2 regions of the Paenibacillus sp. lzh-N1 genome follow, and region 1 is predicted to be linked to the other one. Evidence: riboswitches for the same ligand, from Rfam matches in the RefSeq annotation. Region 1 holds a riboswitch; the other holds the start of a gene.
What was found. Region 1 has a riboswitch for ZMP and ZTP ahead of C0638_RS10000 (TIGR01440 family protein). Riboswitches for the same ligand answer to the same signal wherever they lie in the genome.
Positions count from the first base shown of each region.

Region 2: linked by a shared signal. The riboswitch ahead of C0638_RS03310 (bifunctional 5,10-methylenetetrahydrofolate dehydrogenase/5,10-methenyltetrahydrofolate cyclohydrolase) and the one ahead of C0638_RS10000 (TIGR01440 family protein) in region 1 are both predicted to bind ZMP and ZTP.

Region 1 covers NZ_CP025696.1:2,190,138-2,198,260, reverse strand. The annotation lists gene glyA (serine hydroxymethyltransferase) at 75-1,325, opposite strand; gene C0638_RS10000 (TIGR01440 family protein) at 1,447-2,034, opposite strand; ZMP/ZTP riboswitch at 2,241-2,322, opposite strand; gene C0638_RS09995 (low molecular weight protein arginine phosphatase) at 2,401-2,985, opposite strand; gene C0638_RS09990 (manganese efflux pump MntP) at 3,069-3,629, opposite strand; gene C0638_RS09985 (L-threonylcarbamoyladenylate synthase) at 3,773-5,056, opposite strand; gene spoIIR (stage II sporulation protein R) at 5,237-5,929, opposite strand; gene C0638_RS09975 (FtsW/RodA/SpoVE family cell cycle protein) at 6,144-7,337, opposite strand; gene prmC (peptide chain release factor N(5)-glutamine methyltransferase) at 7,413-8,123, opposite strand, start outside.
Region 2 covers NZ_CP025696.1:738,520-746,642, reverse strand. The annotation lists gene C0638_RS03340 (NAD(P)H-dependent oxidoreductase) at 1-627, opposite strand, end outside; gene C0638_RS03335 (winged helix-turn-helix transcriptional regulator) at 770-1,162, shown strand; gene C0638_RS03330 (ABC transporter substrate-binding protein) at 1,352-2,344, shown strand; gene C0638_RS03325 (MarR family transcriptional regulator) at 2,531-3,001, shown strand; gene C0638_RS03320 (nuclear transport factor 2 family protein) at 3,020-3,427, shown strand; gene C0638_RS03315 (cyclodeaminase/cyclohydrolase family protein) at 3,561-4,196, opposite strand; gene C0638_RS03310 (bifunctional 5,10-methylenetetrahydrofolate dehydrogenase/5,10-methenyltetrahydrofolate cyclohydrolase) at 4,193-5,059, opposite strand; ZMP/ZTP riboswitch at 5,173-5,257, opposite strand; gene C0638_RS03305 (Delta(5) desaturase DesA) at 5,470-6,531, shown strand; gene C0638_RS03300 (sensor histidine kinase) at 6,592-7,725, shown strand; gene C0638_RS03295 (response regulator transcription factor) at 7,722-8,123, shown strand, end outside.

The DNA.
Region 1 (8,123 bases):
AAAAAGGCTGTTCCCCCTCCGCTAACGAAAGGAAAACAGCCTTATCATATAAGATTAAAAGGAATGACGATGAATTAGTATTGGGTTCCTGGATAGATTGGGAACTTGTCTGTTAACTCGCCAACTGCTTGGCTTGCTTTGGACAATACAGTATCATCTTTTGGATTTTTAAGAGTATCAGCAATGATTTTACCGATTTTAACCATAGCCTCTTCATCCATACCACGAGAAGTTGCAGCAGGTGTACCAATACGGATCCCGCTAGTAACAAACGGACTCGTTGGGTCAAAAGGAATGGCGTTTTTGTTGACCGTGATACCCACGGAATCCAATACATGCTCCGCTTCTTTACCTGTGATATTCAAATTGCGTGTGTCCAACAGCATCAGGTGATTATCCGTACCACCAGATACAATGTTAATCCCCTCTGCCAGCAGTGTTTCAGCCAGCACCTGTGCGTTGCGAACTACGTTTTGCGCATAGGTTTTGAATGATGGCTGGAGCGCTTCACCCAAAGCAACTGCTTTGGATGCGATCACGTGCATCAGTGGTCCTCCTTGAGTACCAGGGAAGATAGCTTTATCAATCGCTTGCGCCCACGCTTTGCGAGTCAGAATTAGACCCCCACGCGGACCACGTAGCGTTTTGTGTGTCGTTGTTGTCACAAATTGGGCATGAGGAACTGGACTAGGGTGAATCCCTGCTGCCACGAGACCTGCGATATGTGCCATATCCACCATGAACAAAGCACCTACATCATTAGCAATGGAAGCAAAAGCTTCAAAATCAATAGTACGCGGATATGCACTTGCACCAGCTACGATCAAACGTGGGCGGTGCTTGAAGGCTGCTTTGCGCACTTCATCGTAGTCGATACGGAAGTTGTCTTCACGTACACCGTAAGCAGCAAAGTTATACAACAAACCGGAGGCATTAACCGGGCTTCCGTGTGTTAAGTGGCCGCCATGTGCCAGATTCATACCCAGTACAGTATCTCCAGGTTGAAGAGCTGCCAGATATACAGCCATGTTAGCTTGTGCTCCAGAGTGAGGCTGCACGTTCGCATGCTCGGCGCCAAATAATTCTTTCGCGCGGTCACGTGCAATATCTTCGACGATATCTACATGCTCACAGCCACCATAGTAGCGTTTGTTCGGATAACCTTCAGCATATTTATTGGTAAGCACGGAGCCCATGGCTTCCATTACTGCTTCACTGACGATATTCTCGGATGCGATCAGCTCGATATTGTGGCGTTGCCGTTTTAGTTCAAGCCCCATTGCTTCCATCACTGCCGGGTCACTTTTACGCAGATGTTCCATCATGATTGATTACTCCCTCTCCATGGTCAAATTGTTGGGTATACAAGCATATGCCTGTTCCTCTGTTGGGTACCTCATCATTAATGCAAAAAAGATCAGTACTAACATGCCGACATGACAAATGCTAATCGCAGTTTCCGCCGGCTTCTTGTTCCAGACTGTACACTGCCCGTTGTCCGCCAATAAGTGGAGGACGAGTGAACGCAGCTGTCACACGTGCTTCACCAATCCAGCGAAGGCTTGGGCGAAACGGAACGGCAATTGGGCGCAGATGCATGCCAATCAGCGTTTCGCCGATGTCTATCCCGGCATGAGCCTGCACGTTCGCCGCCAGACATGCATCATCCATAGAGCGATAGGCAACGGTAGCCATAGAGCCTCCTGCTGTACGAATAGGAACAGCCGCAACCTCCATCAGTCCTAATCGCTCCAGTAGAGAACGCTCAACGACCAGTGCTCGGTTCAAGTGCTCACAGCATTGAAACGCCACATCAAAGCCATACTCTCTGCGAACGGATTCTACTCCAGACAGCACTTGCTGAGCCACATCGAGCGCTCCTGCTGTGCCGATCCGACTTCCAGCCACTTCACTCGTGCTTGCGCCAATAACCAGCAGGCGACCAGCTTTGAGACTGGCCGCTTCTGCAATTTCCCGCACGACAGAAGCGGTCTGTGCTTCGAGTGAAATCTCATGATCCAATTGTTCTACCATTGGAACCTCCTTTGGTTGAACAGCCTCTCAGAGACTAGGCACGGTTTCATGCCCAAGTTCAACACACTCTCTCCTGATCACAATCTGACTATATTATAGCCGATGTTTCAGATTTCGAGCAGAAAAAATGGAAGAACAAGAAGGCAGCAGAAGATCTGCTGTAGCTTGTATACGAAAAAAGAGCAGTCCACACCTATGTGGAATTGCTCTTTTGCCCAGGCGACCGGCCGTATATCCGATGCTCCATCGTGGTTGATCCCACTTTTGTCGCCAGTTACACCGGATTCTCATTTTTCCACCTTATCTTAACGGATTAACCGTCGAAAATCAACAGATTCCGTACAAAATAGAGGAACGGTACCGATTTTATTCGGAAGAACCTTTTAGCTTGTCCAACAATTTATGCAAAGCCGTACGGATTTCTGCCGCTGTGACATCGTAGTCCTCACGCGAACCACCAAATGGATCTGAGATATCGAAGCCCGGAATCCGTTGGTGTAATTCAATCATTCGTTCACGCTCCTGCGTCGATAGCTCTTGTCCGAGTGAAGCCATCAACTGCTGTGAAGCATACAAGCCATCTAACTCCTGTACGTCATTCAGCACTGCGTCCCGGTCCTCCACATATTCCTTCAGCGTAAATACTTTGCCTGCCGTTTGGGGGAACCGCTGTACGACATGCTGTTTATGTCCTTGTGTCAAGGTTAAGATCAGATGTGCCCACTCGGCAAGCCCGTCGCTTAAAGGAGTTGAAGTGATCTGATCGGATATATCGTGATCACGCAGAACCGCCTCTGCATGTCGGGATATCGGCGTGCCGTCCATCGCAGCTACTCCAGCGGAACGCACGTCCAGTTCCAGACCATGCTCAGCAGCCAGCTTACGCAGCATTCCCTCAGCCATTGGACTGCGACAGGTGTTCCCTGTGCATACAAATAAAATATTCTTCAACGTCTTCACCCCCCGTATGTTGAAAATATATAAACAGAGGATTACTCAAATCCTGTATTTATTTTACACTGTCTACGTTAAAATCAAAACATAAACATAAAGCCGAATGCCAGCAAAATAGCACCGCCCACCGCTTCTCCATAATCCCCAAGATTACGGCTGACCTTGCGCCCCAGTAACAGCCCCAGCATCGCCATCGCTCCCCCGCAAAAACCAAAGGCCAGAACAGTCAGCACCAGGTCACTCTGGAACATTCCCAGTGACACTCCCACAGAAAATGAGTCAATGCTCACCCCAAGCGCAAACAGCAAAAGACCCAAAGGCGACCGATGATCCAATACGTGTACGCCGTCCCCCTTGAAGGAATTATATACCATATGCCCGCCCAAAAGGATGAGTAATCCCCCTGCGAAGTAGGTCGTCACATGGCCTAATAAAGAACTCATATAATGGCCTGTGAACATTCCCAGCAATGGCATCAGGATGTGAAAAAAACCAATCACAATGCTGATGCGCAGCACGTCTCGCAGGCGTATCCCCTTCATACCGATCCCTACGCCCAGCGATAGCGCATCCATCCCTAGCGCTACCGCCATGATCAGAATCGTTACAACCTGCCCAGCATCGGCAGAGGCTGCCAGCATACTCCATCCCTCCATTATCCGTCTGTTCTTGTACACGTTATGCGGACAAGGGGCAAATCAGTACAAGCAGGCACTGAAAATACCCAAAACAGAGATAAGGAGAGAGGAGAAATTAAAATAAGAGACTCAATTGTTTACAGAAGCTACAGACGGATGATTCGATGACCTGCCGCTTTAAGCAGTCGATTCATGACGGCGTCTCCCAATCCTTTCGGCGGACAGGCTTCCGCCAAAATGTAGGTGACGCCGTCCTCATCGCAGCGGCGCAGTACGCTGTATAGGCGCTGCGCCGCCTCATGAAGCGCGTCCAGCTTGCCCAGCGTGTAGACTCGTTCTCCGGCGTAGCTGGCGGCATGGTCGTCGAACGCGAGCACCGCCGTGCGCTCCCCGCGCGCGGTAGCCTCCGCCAACGCGGTGCGAATCCAGCCCGTCACTTCACCAGACGACGGGCCTTGTACCACACTCAAGCGCCCTCGTGGCGCATAGTGCGTATACTTCATGCCCGGCGAGCGTGGCGCCAGGCTATCGGCGTCCTGCCCGTGTGTGTCAGCCAGCGCCGGGTCCAGTACGACAGAGCGAGCAACCGTAGCGAGCTGTTCAGCAGTCACACCGCCTGGGCGCAAAATGGTGACGGTTCCGTCGTCACCGACTTGTACTACTGTGGACTCCAGTCCCACCCCCGTGGGGCCTCCGTCCAAAATGCCGCCGATGCGGCCCTCCAGGTCCTCCAGCACATGCTGTGCTAGAGTCGGGCTGGGTCTTCCCGAGCGGTTGGCGCTTGGTGCAGCCAGCGGGCAACCAGCTTCCGTGATCAAGCGCAGCGCGATCGGATGATCCGGCATGCGCACACCGACCGTGTCCAAGCCTGCGGTCACACGCGATGACAGTGCCTGCGGCACTACCGGCAATACGATGGTCAGCGGTCCTGGCCAAAATGTATTCATCAGCGCTCGGACTGTATCGTTTATTTCCGCTACCATGCCTTTTAATTGAGCAGCATCGGAAATATGTACAATGAGCGGATTATCGGACGGACGCCCTTTAGCAGCGAATACCGCCTCTACCGCTTTAGTGCTGCGCGCATCAGCCCCCAGTCCGTACACGGTTTCCGTAGGAAAGGCTACCGTCTCTCCAGCCTGGAGAAGTACGGCGGCCTCCCGTATGCCCTTTTCCGCAGTGATTAGAGCCTGTCCAGCTGAAAGCTCGTCAGGATCATCCCCGTCTGTGTTGTTCACAGAACCAACGGAAGCCGCTTTTTCCACCTCAAAAGACAAGGTAGCAGGTATAGTCGTGTCCTCATCAGAAACCAGACATCTTACATCCCACCAGTGTGTATGCGAAGGCTGTAATGCCTGCTCCTGCTCTGCTATCTCTTTTTTCACAAAACCTGCGTGCAAGTCATTCATTTGATTCACCTTATCGCTCATATCAGATCATCCCATATCTTATTGTCATACAGGCCATTTCATTGCCCTGATCCCCAAAAACCCACTTTAACAAATCAGATCAATTTGGCTCTGCTATCTGTATATCTATCGTAAGTTCCATTATAACATATGGGGAAACTTACACTCGTTGTTCTCTTTTCCATAGCTCTGGCGAGACGTTTAGGCAAACAAACCACTCACCCAGCTCCACAGACCCGTAAGGGCATCCCACAGGAAAAAACGTACTTCCGGCTCTTTGTCAGCAGCATTCGTTCGATTGTCTTCTTGACTCGTTTTTGCCGATACAGTTTGTGCTGTTGCTTCACCACTGCCTGCATCAATAAAGCACAACGGCGGGAACAGCACACACCACCAATTTTGTCCTTTTCCTTGCCCCAGTGTAACCCGAAGTGCCTCATAATTCCCTGCCGGGTAGACAAGACCACCGTACATTTTCGTCGGAAAAGGTACACTTGCCAGTTCCACCTGATGATCATACGCTATACCGCGTCGAGCTAGTTCCGAACCTACCAAGCGATCAATTTCAGGCAAATGTGCATCAATCAACACTCTGGCTTGATTTAGGCTTTGTGGATTGTCCAGCTCACCCACCCACGCATTCATCTGCTGCACAATGGCATCCCGTATTTCGCGCTTAACCAACTGATCCTCTGGACGATCCGAATTAGCCAAAATGCGCAGTCGGATGGAATCGTGCGGAATTACCTTCAACCCTGTGGCGGCCACTCCAGACGCTAAAGTCCCTCTTGCTCCCGTGGTCATCGCAGCATCCGTTTTTTGACCTTCCCAAGACATCATTAATATCGATATACAAAAGAGTATCATTGCAGTTTGCTTCATCCAACTTCTCATTTTCGTCCCCCCAAACCCAAACTCTATCATGTCTATCAGTCTGTCCGGTTTGGGAGAGTCTAAACCTATGAATCTCGTAAAAATTCAGGTCTATTGCAAGCTTGATCGTCACCTAGGAATATAAAAAAGCCCAGATTTCACAATCTGGACTCTTTTGTCGCACCGTTTCAACTCGCACAAATAACCATCAATATTTAGTCACAATCCACCTATACTAGGCTTTTTTCGCCTTCGTCAAGCTTACTCTGGAAGGCTGTGGCAGGTCATCCTCTAACTCCTGGCCATGCACCTTAATACTCATAACCAAGCCAATACTAGCCATGTTAATAAGCAACGAGGTACCGCCATAGCTTATGAATGGAAGCGTAATCCCCGTAAGTGGCATAATGCCCAAAAACGCACCAATGTTCTCAAAAATCTGATACAGCAACATGGACACAATCCCGACAATTATATACGGGCCAGCTCGATCCCGACATTCCAGCGAAATCAGGATCATTCGGTGAATCAAAATAAAATATAGCAATAGTAGCATTGAAGAGCCTACAAACCCAAACTCCTCTGCTACAACTACAAAAATAGAATCCGCATACGTATAGGGAACACGCCCGGACTGTACCGAGGTTCCTTGCAAAAAGCCCTTGCCCATCATCCCGCCAGAAGCTATGGCCAGTTTGGCATTTTTCGTATGATAAGATGCCTTCGCGGTTGCTTCTTCCGGTACCAGCCAAGGGTCCAAACGCTCTACCCAGTGACTACGGCCAATACCTTTCATAAAGGAATCAATCTCATCGTGAAACGAGATATACGCTTTGATCCCTCCACCAACGGCGACTGCAAATACGATAAATCCGATTAGCGCATGGGATGCCTTCACATTACCAATCCATAGCATACCAATGACGATGACAATGTAACCGAGCGCATTACCCAAGTCATTTTGTGCCATGACCATGGCAAACGGGACAAAGCTCACCAGAGCAACTGGAAGAACATCTTGAATAAAATACAGCTTGCTCTTGCGCTTTTTAATCAGCATATACGCCAAAAAAATGATAAGAACCAGCTTGAATACCTCGGCAGGCTGAAGATTTAAGCCACCAATTTTCAAAAAGCCTTGAGAGTTATTAACCGTCCCGCCAAAAAAGCCAAGAATCAACAGGAATATCCCGCCTCCATATACATACAAGGCTTTTTTAATGAATATCCGAAAATCGACTATCGCTAAACCCAAGATCGCTACAAAGCCCAATATATAATACCCGATCATCTTCTGGTAGTCGTTGCCGTGCTCTGCCAAGTTCGTAGGACCCCTACCAGCACTGTATACCGTTATGATACTAATCGCCATGAGCAAAACCAGAATAAAAATAACCGGACCATCAATTTTTTTCAATTTCTGAAGCATGATTTCCCCCTGAGCCGTTTCTCGGTCATACTCCTCTTATTCTAAAGGAAAGACTCGCAAAAAGAAAATGCAGCACTACTCCGAGACGCCTAGGACATGTCGCTCGATCCCCGCAAGGTCAGGAATGATTAGAATGTTCTTCCAGTGACCTGCCTGTTCCAGCAGGCCAGCCACGTCTCTGGCCTGTCCCATCCCCAGCTCAAACCCGATTAGCCGGGGTGGGGTCTGAAGGAGCCCCAGTTGCTCCAGCATTGCCCGATACGGGCCAAGCCCGTCAGGACCTCCATCCAGCGCCATCCGCGGCTCATGGTCGCGCACCTCCGGCTGCAAGCCAGCGATGTCAGCAGCCGGGATATATGGCGGGTTGGACACGAGGATGTCTACCGCCGTTCCCGCAAACGGCGCCAACAGATCGCCCTCGCGGAATTCTATGACTGCGCCGTTCGCAGCGGCGTTCTGGGCCGCCATTTCGAGCGCAGCAGCAGAAATATCCCCCGCCGCCACGTGCCAGCGCGGCCGCTCAGCCGCCAGTGTCACGGCAATCGCGCCGCTGCCCGTACCGATGTCGAGCGCGTGCGGAGCACCGCTCGGCCACAGCCGGTCGCCGTGCTGGAGTATCGCCTCGACGAGCAGTTCCGTCTCGGGGCGCGGAATCAGCACCGACGGTGAAACCGCGAACGGGCGGCCATAAAATTCCTGCTGTCCGATAATATACTGCGCCGGTTCACCCGCAGCTTTGCGGGCGATGATCCGTTCCCATGTGTCCTTGACGGAGGAAGGGAACGG
Region 2 (8,123 bases), 1.5 Mb from region 1:
CGGCTCGTTCAGGCGGTAGCCAAAAGCCACCATGCAAGAAATACCGAAATGCTCGGCATCCATAATGCCTTCTTCGGAAAGGATGCGTTCAATTTCTTGTTTATTAAAACCCTCGATCGGGCAGGAATCAATGCCGATTTGAGCTGCGGCAGTCATCATATTGCCCAGAGCGATATAGGTTTGTCGGCATGCCCACTCGAACATAGCTCTTTCATTTTCCTCAAGCGCAAAATCTGATTTTAGGAAGGCATCATATACCTTCTCTTTGCCTTGCATCACTTCAGCAGGTAATTGCTGCACGTTTTCCATCATATTCTTGATATAATCGGATGAAGCTACCATATCTTTAGGCAATCTGGAGAGAATAAGTACGAAATGGCTTGCTGTTGGTAGCTGTTTTGTGGCCCCCCAAGAATAGGGTAGCAGTTTCTCACGCATCTCTTTACTTTGGACGACAACAAATTTCCAGGGTTCAAAGCCAAACGAGCTTGGGGATAAACGACCGGTTTCAAGAATAAACTCAAAATCGGAATCGCTAATTTTCTTATGACTATCAAATTCCTTTGTAGCATGTCTGAACTTGTATGCAGCTAAAATTTGATCTTTAGTGGTTGTTAGGGTTTCCATCGTGATTCCACTCCTTATGGATGTGATTGAAATTGACGCTTATCAAGTGCATGACTAATATTAGAATATATATAATCGTTTTGGAAGTACGCACATTAATGTGCTGTAGTATATAAAATGATACCAAGGAGGAGAAGGGCCAATGCGCAATCGGAAAGGCGGCTTTGGTGAGTGTACCGCTGGAAATGATCAGGCGTGTCCTGTTGAGTACACGTTGGATGTGATTGGGGGCAAGTGGAAAGGGATTATTTTATACCATCTCATGTATGGGACTAAGCGATTTAGTGATTTTCGGCGGATCTGTCCGGGAATTACCCAGCGTATGCTGACACTTCAATTGCGCGAGCTGGAAGAGGATGGTGTCGTTCACCGTGAAGTCTACCAACAGGTTCCGCCTAAGGTCGAATACTCTCTCACCGAATTTGGAGAAACACTGATCCCGATTATTAACTTGATGAAGGATTGGGGAGAAGAATATAAAACAAAACAGCGATCACCAGCAAGCAGCCTCCAGCAACCTAGCCCCAATGTGTAGGTTTTTGAGACGGCTTCACGAAAAGACCTGGCCAATATTTTGGCAGGTCTTTTTATTTTAGTAGTGAAATAATACAAAGTTCGCTTTTTAGTTGACAGTAAGGATGGCGCTTGATATATTTCTTACGATATTGATAATCATTATCATGTTGAGATAAGGCTATTCCATATTACATAGGGGGCTAATAGGTTGAGGAACAAATCGATTTTTATGCTGGCTACTTTGATGCTTGTATTGGCTGTATTTATCAGCGCATGCGGCGGAAATAACACTGGAAATAATCCCGCTTCAACTTCAGGAGATAAGCAAGAGTCGGCTTCTACTGGAGAGACAAGAAGCTTTAAAACGGTTAAAGGGGATATTCAAATTCCCGCTAAGCCGCAGCGTATTGTAACGGATTTTTACGGCGGAGAGCTGCTGTCCGTGGGTGCTAACGTGGTGGGTGTAGAGCCGACTGCGTTTCAAAATCCTTTTTTGACCGATTTGCTAAAGGAAAAAGGAACCAAAGAGGTGGGTGATCCGACCAATTTGGAAAAGACGCTGGAACTCAAACCCGATCTAATCGTGGTTATGAAGGATACCAATTATGAGGCTTTGTCTAAAATCGCACCTACCCTGTACATTCCGTATGGTACGACGACTAATATCTATGATACGGTCAAGCTGTTCGGCGATATCACTGGGGAAAAGGAGAAGGCTGAGCAATTTATTGCTGCATTTGATAAAAAGGCTGCTGAAGGCCGTGCTCGTCTGAAAGGTGTTATTGACGAAAAGGCAACTTTCGGTTTGTATGAGCTGACAGACAAAAATGCACTTTGGATCTTTGGCGACAATGCGGGACGAGGCGGACAAGCTGTATACAATGCGCTCAAACTGAACATGCCGAAGAAGACAGCTAATTCCAAGGAACAAACCATACAGCTTTCAATGGAGGTACTGCCGCAGTATGACGCAGATTACATGTTCCTGACTACGTATGATCCAGACAAAAAGGGAACCGCGCTTAAGCAACTGAAATCGTCCGCTGTGTGGGGGAATCTGCCTGCGGTGAAGAATAATAAAGTGTTCTTTAATGATTTTGATACGTACTATCGCTACGATCCGATCGCTATTACCGGACAGATTGATATGGTTGTGGATATGCTGGTTGAAAGAGAGAAAGAGAATAAAGCTAAAAAATAGGTGTGAGATTCACCTGGAATAAGCACTTCACTACACGGATAACAACCGCGGTGAGGTGCTTTTTTTGTTGATTTGTTGAGCAGATACAAAGGTTGTACCAAGGAATCATGAGATGAAATTTGACAATTATATTGTTAACCGGTAAACTATTTTTATTAACCGGTTAATAAAAAACATGGAGGATTTATGAGTCAATCCAAACACGAACGGACATTTGAGGCTATCCAACATTTTATACTGGAAAGAGAAAAAAGTGCACAGAGACGTCAAGCTTTACTAGAGACTCTAACAGAAGAAGTGGTGAGGGAGAAGCGGAGATGGACGATTACCCAGCTTCATATTCTCTCTCTGGTTAGCAACAGTCAGGGAAGTATGAATAACACATCATTGGCTGCTGAACTGAATATATCCAAGCCAGCGGTCACCAAAGCCGTGAATATTCTTATAGAACACCATTTGTTACTGACGTCAAAAAAGTCGGATAATCATAAGGAATTATATTATAACGTAACGGATGAAGGCAGGCAGTTAGCTGCTGTACATGATCGGATGCACCGGCAATTAAAGGAACAATACGAGCAATTATTTGATGCTTTTTCGGAAGATGAATTAGACGTAGTCATCCGATTTCTGCATGCATGGTCCCGACTACTATAAAGATGTGGAGAGAACAGAATGAACAGAGCAGAGGCAAAAGCATTTCTAACTTGTATGTATAATGACATAGTCGTGGGTTTAAAGGTAGAGAAGATTCCTGATTATTTTGTACCTGAATATATTCAAGTTACAGATGGAGTCACCACAAATTTGGAGGAATTTACTCAGCATATTACCACGTTAAAAAGCCTGATCGACAACATCACCATTTCACCATTTAATGATTTTTTGTATGATGATGAGCTGCAAAGTGTCACTTTACGCTATATCGTAGATATTACGAAGAAAAATGGAATGAAGGGACAGGTGGAGTTGATTGCTATTTTTGAATTTAAAGATGACAAGATCCGACGTTGTAACGAATTGTCATGCCCTCTGACAAGTGATGAGAGCTTTAAGGAAATTGCGAGCATCAACCAAAAATAAAGATAGTATCTTTTTTTGGAGCAATAAAATAACCTCCAAACCCAACGATTAAAGATGGGTTTGGAGGTTATTTGTAATCACCAAATAGGCAGAATATTTTGGTTATTACAACTTGCGCACAGTTATAAGCTGATTAATTAGCAATTCGACTGCGCACAGTCAATAAGGTTTGCTCTTTAATTTGTCCGATTTCACGGAGGAGTACGGCTGTTTTGGCTTCGTAGGATTGTTTGACATCCAAGTCCTTGAGCGAGGCAAGGTTAATATCAATGGTAAGCAAGGCCGATTGAGCGGCTGCTTCAAACAAAATCGCGCCGATGCCCAGATCAGAGATCACATTTTTATTGGATATTTCCACAATGTTGTAGGCTTGTGATAGTCCGTCTCGGCATACTTCCAGCAGGCGCATAGGGACCTCAATGGCAGCAATCACCGCTGTTTGTAAGGAATGGGTACGATAGCGCTTTTCTTCGTCTGTTTCTTTGGGCAAACGCAACGCGGTCATGTACTGTTCAAAGGATTGGATGTCTGCGGCCATCAGTTCCTCACAATGTGTAGACAATCTCTCCATGCTGCTAATGACTTGCGTCATTTGTTCACGGAATTGCGCGAATTTTTCTCCTTGTGAAAGGTTGGCGGTCATGGAGGTCATAGCTGCGCCTAGTGCCGCAGCCAGCGCGGATACACTTCCTCCGCCGGGGGTAGGCGCTGCACTTGCAGCTTCTTTCAGAAAATGTGCGATGGACTGATTCCACGACAGTTCAGTCATGAATAAACCACCTCTCTGGAGTAATGTTGCAGACGTATCGCTTTGAGCAAGTTTTTGTACAAAATGGCAGTCGTTAAGGTACCCACACCGCCGGGAACGGGAGAAATGGCATGTACCTTTTCTACAACGTCCGGAGCAGCGTCACCCACGATTTTTCCCTCCAGCGTCTCATTAATTCCTGCATCCACGAGAATCAAACCTGGATGCACCATATCCTGCGTAATCACATCAGGGCATCCAACTGCGACGAAGGCAATGTCTGCATGGTTCAGATGCTCTGCAATATCACGTGTACCTGCATGACAGGCGGTGACGGTGGCATTTTCTCTTTGCAGCATGTGGAAAAGGGGAAGTCCCACCGTCTGCCCAATGCCCACGAGCGTGACATTTTTGCCTGCCAAGGAGTGCCCGTAATGCTTCAACAGTTCAATACAGGCTTGAGGTGTAGCGGGGTACAACCCTGCGTCACCAGTAACGGTAGCCAGCTTGTTATCAGGTGTAATTCCATCAATATCCTTGTAGGGGGCGATGGATTGTTTAATAACGGAGGCGGAAAGATGTTGAGGAAGCGGGAGTTCCAGCATAATGCCATGTACATGGGATGCATCATTTAGGGTGCCGATCAGGTGCAGAAGCTCGGCTTCGCTTACATGACGATTAAAAGTATGGAGATGAAATGAGATGCCCAGCTTCTCTGCTATTTTTTGCTTGGTCCGTGCATAGTATGCAGATGCCGGATCACCTTCTACCAACAGGGTTGCCAGATGGGGACGGTGTCCTTGCTGTTTCATTTGCTCTACTTGGGAACGGATCGTTGCATACACTTGCTCAGCTGCTTCTTTGGATTTCATAATAATAGCCATAGTCCGAGCCTCCTCTGAATTTATCGCATAATAGAATCAACAGGGTGTCATGGTCTTAAAAAACGAAAAAAAGTATTTGCACAAGGTCGTCAAGACAGACGAATCCTCTGCAAATACTTCTCCCAGGCGAACGGTACGCTTTGTTTGTATGCTCCCTCGTGGTTGATTCCACTGACTTCGCCAGTCACATACAGCGTTATATATCTTACATTTTAACAAAAAAACAGCAGAAAGGAAACCCGCGAACATTTGGCAAACAGGTTTGGTTAGTTGTCTATATGACAAATGTCATATGCCCGAACTGACGTTTATGACTACAGCAGATCCAGCGGTCTCCTTATACTGAGCTTAGACCAACATGTACGCCTGACAGGATCAAGGTATGGGCTGCATTTTAAAGGAGGATCAGAATGGGTATGACACAACTCCCGTTAGCTCAATTGAAAAAAAATATGGCTCCCTACGAGAAAATAAACACGAAATCCAGCATTCTGCAACTTATCAATACCTTGGGACCGCTAATCCTATTGTGGTATGCCGCTTATCTTAGCCTAGCGGTTTCTTACTGGCTTACGCTTCCAATTACCATTGTTGCGGCAGGCTTTGTGGTACGGACGTTTATTATCTTTCATGATTGTGGTCATCAATCTTTTTTCAAAAGTCGCAAGCTGAACGATATTGTGGGAACGATTACAGGGATTATTACGCTCTGCCCTTATCACCAATGGAAAAATAGTCACGCGATCCACCATGCAACCAGCAGTAATCTGGATAAAAGAGGCACAGGTGATATGTGGGTGCTCACGGTAGAAGAGTACACAGCGGCTTCCACATGGACACGACTGGCCTATCGTATATATCGAAATCCTTGGGTTATGTTCGGGCTAGGTCCGATCTATACTTTTTTGATTTCCTATCGGTTTAATGTCAAGACAGCCAAACGTAAGGAAAAAATAAACACTTATGTGACGAATATATCCATCGTTGCATTGTATGCACTGTTGTGCTGGGCTATTGGCTGGCAGGCATTCCTTCTGGTACAGACGCCTATCTTTTTTGTCTCTGGTATGTTGGGAATCTGGCTGTTCTATGTGCAACACCAGTTTGAGGATTCGTATTTTGAGCATGATGAAGAGTGGAGTTATATTAATGCGGCTGTAGAAGGCAGCTCTTACTACAAGCTCCCTAAAGTATTGCAATGGATTACGGGCAATATTGGTTTTCATCACGTTCATCACCTGAGCCCGAAAGTACCAAATTACAATTTGGAGAAAGCTCATGAAGCCACACCGTTGCTGCAAAAGGCGACCACGATCACAGTGAGTAGCAGTCTGCAATCTTTGAAATTCCGACTGTGGGATGAAAGTACCAAAACCTTTCTGACCTTTAAACAAGTAAAGCCGCTGCTTAGCAAACGTGTTGGCGCTTCAAAACCCATCCCCACACCTGTTGTAGGCACGGATAGAAAATAGACGTTGTACGGAAATTGGTATGTTAAGATAGGGATATCTAAAGTAGAAAAGGGTGGTAGGATGCAAAAGTGGTATCAGATTTTCCAAAGAAATACGGGACTTAGCCCTTATGTGTGGGTCGTCTTTTACATCCTGCCCTTTTACTATTTTAGCTCTTCATCTACAAGTCATATTATTCTGGGTACCGCGATTATTTTGGTGTTTTTTGCTTGTTATGTACTGGCTTTTGTCTCTCAAGGCTGGCTCATATACTTCTGGACCAGTGTGCAGATTGCTATATCGATTACGATGACGCTGCTATTTAGCTATATGTATTTTTCCATATTTATCGCTTATCTGATCGGTAATATTAAAAGTAAGGCTGCATTTACGACGCTGTATATTATTTTAATGGTTATTACGATTGGATTAATCAATTATGGGTTTGTTTCTCAGAATCCTGTTTTTATTAAGCAGATTCCTTTTATCTTGCTCAATCTGATCGGTGTGATCCTCCTTCCGATTACAAATTTTAATCGCAACAAGAGTGATCGGCTTCAGGTCCAATTAGAGGATGCCAATAAGAAAATATCGGAATTGATCAAGCTGGAGGAACGGCAAAGAATTGCGCGTGACCTGCACGATACCTTGGGTCAGAAGCTGTCACTCATTGGGCTGAAGAGTGATTTGGCAGGCAAGCTACTGGACCAGTACCCGGAACGGGCTCATGTCGAAATTAACGATGTTCGTCTCACGGCAAGAAGTGCGTTAAAAGAAGTACGGGAAATGGTTACTCAAATGCGCGGCATGAGACTAGAGGATGAACTGCTACGTATTCGGCAAATTTTAAAGGCTGCTCACATCGAACTGACCTTGGAGGGCGACCCGAAGCTGGAGCATACGTCATTAATGAATGAAAATGTGCTGAGCATGTGTATGAAGGAAGCCGTAACCAATGTAGTGAAGCACAGTGGAGCTACCGCTTGCTCCATCACCATTGAGCCGTCTCGTAAGGAATTGACCCTGCGGATTCAGGATAATGGAGTTGGTATTATGGGAGAAAATGCAGTCTTTCGGGGACATGGTCTGCAAGGCATGAAGGAAAGGCTCGAATTCGTGAACGGATGTATGGAACTGCGTTCCGATCAGGGAACGACCCTGGTCATTAAGGTGCCCAACATCACTGAAAAGCCGAATGAGGAGGTGGGGCCATGATTCGAATCGTTATTGCAGAAGACCAGCGTATGTTGCTGGGTGCTCTAGCCTCCCTGTTGGACTTGGAAGAAGACATGAAAGTAGTCGGAAAAGCAAGCAACGGGGAAGAAGCTATAGAGCTGGTGAAGCAACATCAGCCAGACATATGCATTATGGACATCGAAATGCCGATAAAAAGCGGATTGGATGCTGCAGAGGAACTCAGAGGCTTGAATTGCAAGGTGCTTATTTTAACAACGTTTGCTCGCCCCGGGTATTTTGAACGAGCGATTAAGGCAGGCACACACGGTTATTTACTCAAGGACAGTCCCAGTGAAGAACTGGCTTCCTCCATTCGCAGCATTATGGCAGGTCGGCGTATTTACGCTCCAGAACTGGTTGATGATGCTTATGCCGAG